2 regions of the Exiguobacterium sp. BRG2 genome follow, and region 2 is predicted to be linked to the other one. Evidence: riboswitches for the same ligand, from Rfam matches in the RefSeq annotation. Region 2 holds a riboswitch; the other holds the start of a gene.

Region 1 (3,199 bases), on a different contig from region 2:
GCTTGCGGATTGACTTCTGGCACGACGAGTGGAATCGTCTCCTGCATCCGGAAGGCACTTGAATTATCAACGACGAGTGTTCCGTTTTCAGCTAGTAATGGGGCATATTGCTCACTGATCGTTCCGCCTGCTGCGAACAACGCGACATCGATCCCGTCTTCCGTGATGTTTGGCGTCAGCGCTTGAATCGTAATATCTTCTCCCTTGAACTGCACCGTGTTCCCTGCTGAACGAGCAGAAGCGTAAGCGGACAGGCGGCTGACCGGGAAGTCCAGTTCTGCGAGTACTTGTAACATTTTTTGACCGACGGCGCCGGTTGCTCCGATGACGGCTACATGATACATGCTGTTTTCCTCCTTATAACTCGAACGCGTTTGCAATCGCTGCAACCGTCCGTTCAATGTCTGCTTGTGCAATCGTGTACGAGATGCTGATTTCTGATGTCGTGACTTGATAGAACGGGATATTCTCCGCTCGGAAGATCGCGAACAACTTTGAGGCAACACCTGTTGCATCCCGCATCCCGATTCCGACGACAGATAACTTCGCGTGCTGATCGTGGCGGTCGACCTTGACTGTCGTGAAGCGATCCATGATGTCTTTCAATGCTTCATCGAGGAACTCTTCCTCGTCGAGTGGACAGGAGAACGATAGGAAGATGTCACTGTCAAACGTCGTTTGACTGATCATGTCGATGTTGACGTGGCGGTTCGATAAGAGTTCGAAGATATCGGCTACTGCTGCGTTCGTTTGCGGTACGTGTTTGATTGATACCGTCAAGACGTTCTTCGTCACACTGACACTCGTGACCGCTTTTTGTTCCATTGTTTCCGTCGCTTCCATGATCCATGTTCCCCTTTTCGATTCAAGTGTTTTCCCGACGAAGATGTGTACGCCGTATTTTTTTCCTAGTTCGACACTCCGCATTTCCATGACCTTCGACCCGAGGGCGCTCATCTCCATCATCTCATCATATGAGATGTGCGGAATCGGTTGAGCAGTGGCATGGATTCGTGGATCAGCCGTATAGACACCGTCGACATCCGTGTAGATTTCACACCGTTTATCAAGGACTGCCGCAAGGGCAACAGCCGTTGTATCCGATCCACCCCGTCCGAGCGTCGTCACATCACCGAGTTCGTTGACACCTTGGAATCCGGCGACGATGACAACATCGTACGTTTCGAGTTTTTGTCGTAATAGATCTCCATCAATCTGTTTGATCTTACTTTTCGTATGCAATCCCATCGTGCTGATTCCCGCTTGTGCGCCTGTTTGCGATAACGCTTTGACGCCGAGTGAGTTGAGGGCGATGCTGAGTAATGAAATCGTCTGTTCTTCTCCGATGGCAAGCAGACGATCGAGTTCTCGCCGCTCAGGGCGATCCGTGATGGCTTGCGCCTGAGCGATCAAAGAATCTGTCATCTTGCCCATCGCCGAAACGACAACGACGAGTTTTTCACCTTCGGCTGCGCGACTCTTCAAATAATTCGCAATAGACTGAATCTGTTCGACAGTCGCAACCGAGCTTCCACCAAATTTAAGTACAGTTGTCACAATCCTATCTCCTTTGTCCCGATACAGAAAAAAACGACGGGCCGGTAGGAGCGTTCCTACGGCCCGTCGTTATCACGATCGGACAAACGAAGACAAAGTCATTCGTTCTTTTACGTAAGATAGCGCTCCGAAACATCGGTTTCGGCAGTACAACGGATCTTAACCGTTGTACCAGCAAATGAGAAGAAGCATCTTCTCGTTCACTTCGGCGGACTTCCCCTTTCACATCATTCAGCATGCTTGCCTTCAAGAATGATGCTACTCATGTCATCCGCGCCTCTATCTGTCGGTTGTTAGTTACAGTTATAGCAGACATCTTTTGTTAAATCCAGTTATTTGACTAATTTTTTTCAAAATCCGTCAAGTCGCAAGATGCTGCTTCGCGAGTTCGAGTTGCTTCGACACGGCAGCAAACCCTGTACCGCCGTAGCTTGTCCGGCGTGCCACTGCTTGAACCGGATCGAGGAGCGGATAAACGTCTTCTGTGATGTCTGGATGGAACCTTTGATACGTTTCGAGACTCAAGTCCTTCAGGAAACAACCGTTTTGCACACAGTAGAGGACGGCTTTCCCGACGATTTCGTGTGCTTCGCGGAATGGTATGCCTTTCGTCACAAGGTAGTCGGCGAGTTCCGTTGCATTCGAGAAGTCTTGCATTGTCGCCTTCTTGAGCGCTTCGGTCTTAAACGTCGCGGATTCAATCATTCCGGTGAAGATTTGAACGGACTTGAGAACGGTATCTGCTGTATCGAAGACTCCTTCCTTATCCTCTTGCATGTCTTTATTGTAAGCGAGTGGTAATGCCTTCATCGTCGTCAAGAAGCCCATCAGGTTGCCGTAGACGCGCCCCGTTTTTCCACGAATCAACTCAGCGAAATCAGGATTTTTCTTTTGTGGCATCATGCTCGAGCCTGTCGAGAAGGCATCGGATAACTCGATGAAGCTGAATTCTTGCGACGCCCAGATGATGATTTCCTCACAAAAACGCGAGAGATGCATCATGACGGTCGAGGCGATCCCGAGGTATTCGATGACGAAGTCGCGATCGGAGACAGCATCGAGACTGTTCGGATAAACCGACTCAAAACCGAGCAACTCGGCAGAACGGAAACGGTCGATCGGGAACGTGGTCCCCGCGAGCGCCCCCGCTCCGAGTGGTGATTTTCGGATCCGTTTTTGATTATCCGTCAATCGTTCGACATCGCGTTCGAACATCCAGAAATAAGCGAGCAAGTGATGCGCAAGCGAGATTGGTTGTGCCCGTTGCAAATGCGTATACCCCGGCATAACCGTCTCGATATGTTGCTCAGCTTGTTCCGTGATGACCGATTGGAGCTCGCGCAATGCCGTCGTCAACGCTTCGACATGCTGCTCCAGCCATAGATGTAAATCGGTTGCGACTTGATCGTTTCGGCTCCGTGCCGTATGCAGTTTCCCTGCAACTGGACCGATCTGTTCCGTCAACAAACGCTCAAGATTCATATGAATGTCTTCGTCCGCTAATGTGTAGGAATGGTCCTTTAACGTCGCTTCGAGTTGCTTTAATCCTTGCTGGATTTGTGTCCACTCATCTTGAGCGAGAATCCCTTGTTCAAATAACATCTGTGCATGTGCGAGACTGCCTTTCAAATCAACGCTTGCT
Region 2 (3,199 bases):
GATGACAAGGAAACAAAGACCGAATGCAAACAGCGGACCGAACGGGAACGCTGGTGCAACGTAAGGTAAATCTTTCAACGAATGACCTTGTGCAAGGAATCCTTTACGGAAACGATAGTGACTGATCGCAATTCCGAGCCACGCGATGAATCCTGTCATACCTGAAGCATTGAGTAACCACAGATAGACTTGTCCACCAAACATCGATGTTAAGAAACAGAGTGCACCGATTGCTCCTGTTGCAAGCAAGGCGTTACGCGGTACCCCATTTTTCGACACTTTTGCAAAGAACTTTGGTGCATCTCCTTGACGAGCAAGTGTATACAGCATCCGTGTGGAAGCATACATACCTGAGTTACCGGCAGATAGAACAGATGTCAAGATGACGGCGTTCATGAGTGCTGCCGAGAACGCAAGACCTGCTTTTTCAAAGACGAGCGTAAACGGACTAACGGCAATGTCCGTGATGTCATTGGAAACCAAGTTCGGGCTCGTATACGGAATGAGCATCCCGATGACGAAAATCGCAAGGATGTAGAAGAGTAAAATGCGCCAGAAGACTTGTTTGACTGCTTTTGGAATGTTTTTTTTCGGATTTTCCGATTCACCTGCGGCAATCCCGACTAGCTCCGTTCCTTGGAAACTGAATCCAGCAACGAGGATGATTCCGATGACGGCAGGAATACCACCGACGAACGGCGCATCCCCGAGAGCAAAGTTTTTAAAGCCAACTGGTGGCTCCGATGTAAAGACACCGAAAATCATCGCAACACCGACGACTAAGAAGACGATGACAGTGACGACTTTAATCATGGCGAACCAATACTCCGCTTCCCCAAAACCTTTAACGGAGAAGTAGTTCAAGCCGATCATGAGTAAAAGGAATAAGGCACTGAAGTAAAATCCAGGAACGTCCGGGAACCAATACGTCATAACGATTTGTGCTGCAACGAGCTCAACTGCGATCGTGACCGCCCAGTTGTACCAGTAGTTCCAGCCGAGGGCAAAGCCGAATGAGGGATCGACGAATTTTGTCCCGTATGTCGAGAAGGATCCGGCGACAGGCATATACGCCGCCATTTCGCCAAGACTTGTCATTAGGAAGTAGACCATCAGACCAACGATTGCATACGATAGGAGTGCACCACCTGGTCCTGCTGCTGCAACGGAAGCACCGGACGCGATGAAAAGTCCTGTTCCGATTGCCCCACCGATGGCGATCATCGACATGTGACGGGCTTGTAATCCACGTTTTAATCCTTCGGCTGTCGAATCTGTTGTTTGTTTCACATCTAGTTTGTTCATTTCGTTCGCTTCTCTCTGTTTAGATTTTTTGAGAGGACACTTTTTGAATGAAAAAACAAAAAGCGCCCTCATCTTCCAGATGGAAGATGAGAACGCAACATAATAAAATGAATGCGCCTCATTCTACCGTCGTGAAAGATAGCTCTCCACAAGTGAGTGATACCCGACTTGTGACAGTATTAGACCTATTCGACCTAATCCCAATCGATCATCTTCAAAGCGATGATTGATTTCGGCAATTCTTCCTTTCAGGTCACTTCATTTGTCGCTTGACGACATCCATAACCGTACTCTTAAGAACTGCAACCTCCATCCCACTGGTTGAGTGAGAACTGAATTAAATTAGTTATTACTACGCCATATTACACAAACCGCCACGAAATTGTCAATTGCCTTTTTTGAATCTGGGGTAGTAGATGGTAAAAATCCGATATGTTTAGTACACTAAATGATAGAAGTCCACTGAGAGAAAGGATGCTGCTTGCATGCCACAGGAACGTGATTTGCTGACTTACCGACTCGAGGAACAAATGCGTGTCATTCTTCGTACCCTGCGACGTGAACTTAATCGACTATTTGAAGGAACAGCAACCCGAAGCGAATTTTTCATCTTACGGAGTCTTTCAGAAAACGGTCCCCAGCGTCCGACACTTCTTGCGGAACAATTTGAGCTGGCGACGAGTCAAGTCACTGCTTTAACGGATAAGCTCTATAAACAAGGATATGTCACACGGACGCGTTCGACGGAAGATCGTCGCTCGATTGTCCTTGCTTTGACGGATGACGGAGAGCGTGCTTTTCGGGAACTCGAGGTCGTCCGAAGAAACTATTTACAAGATCGCTTCGGAACTTTAACAGAAGAAGAACTGGAAACGATGATTCGCGTCTTCGATAAGATTTTACTGACGATGGATGAGGATACGCTCACTTCGTCTTCATAAAAAACGGTAGATTTTCTACCGTTTTTTATGTTTTATCTAAACATTTACCTCTGTCTAACCGTTACCTAGATGAGTATACTGGAGTATATATATGGAAATCTGTTAGCTGGGGAGTTGGGAGGATTTGTTGTCCATCATGAATCAATTCATCATTAACTTTTGTCTACTGTTCACGACGATCACTCTCTTATTCTTACCATTTCGGAATCGACCACGTATTTCGCTGAATTCCAGCTGGAGTACACGCCTCATATTGGGAAGTGTCTGTGGTCTGATTGCAGTTTTGTTGATATTCAATGGCATTCAGATCGATGTCGCCCGTGTGGATTTACGAATCATCCCAGTCGCGATCGCTATGCTATTCGGTGGTTTCCCGAGCGCCATCGTCGCCGGTATAATGATCATCGGGACACGTTACTTTTTGACACCCGTCGATCAAATGGAGGGTTTTTATCTGTCCACACTGATTATCGTCTTAATCATTACGACGATCGGAATCGTACGTCGATTCGTTCATGTCTCGACACGCCATTTTCAATTATTGGTGTCAATTGGTGTTCTCTATTCGTTACCTGCCATCTATATCCTGACAAACAGTTGGTCGACATTCTTTAAAATTTCAATCGCTTATATCTTCTTTAATCTATTAGCTGGCTTTGTTGCTTTTCGACTGCTGACGGAATTACGCCGTCACTTCGAAAACATTCAGTATCAACAAAAACTAGCGATGACGGATGCTTTGACCGGACTTGCCAATCGGCGCCGTCTCGATGATTCACTGTCACTTGTCGGTTCAACGGATCAAGGGTATTCACTTGTCTTGATTGATATCGACTTCTTCAAGCACGTCAATGATACATATGGTCATGACGCCGGAGATGATGTCCTACGTCAACTCGGCATGACACTCGCTTCCTTAACACGACCGGATGACCTCGTCGGACGGTACGGTG

Evidence for each region. A riboswitch is a leader RNA that binds a small molecule or an ion and turns the genes downstream of it on or off. The one in region 2 is predicted to bind lysine.
Region 1: another riboswitch for lysine. It lies ahead of Q9R23_RS14575 (aspartate kinase); the one in region 2 lies ahead of Q9R23_RS12205 (amino acid permease).

What each region holds. Positions count from the first base shown of each region.
Region 1 covers NZ_JAUZUW010000014.1:10,365-13,563, forward strand. Annotated here, with positions in the region: gene Q9R23_RS14570 (aspartate-semialdehyde dehydrogenase) at 1-344, opposite strand, end outside; gene Q9R23_RS14575 (aspartate kinase) at 358-1,557, opposite strand; lysine riboswitch at 1,670-1,847, opposite strand; gene argH (argininosuccinate lyase) at 1,918-3,199, opposite strand, start outside.
Region 2 covers NZ_JAUZUW010000009.1:95,320-98,518, forward strand. Annotated here, with positions in the region: gene Q9R23_RS12205 (amino acid permease) at 1-1,305, opposite strand, end outside; lysine riboswitch at 1,437-1,625, opposite strand; gene Q9R23_RS12210 (MarR family winged helix-turn-helix transcriptional regulator) at 1,791-2,246, shown strand; gene Q9R23_RS12215 (diguanylate cyclase) at 2,383-3,199, shown strand, end outside.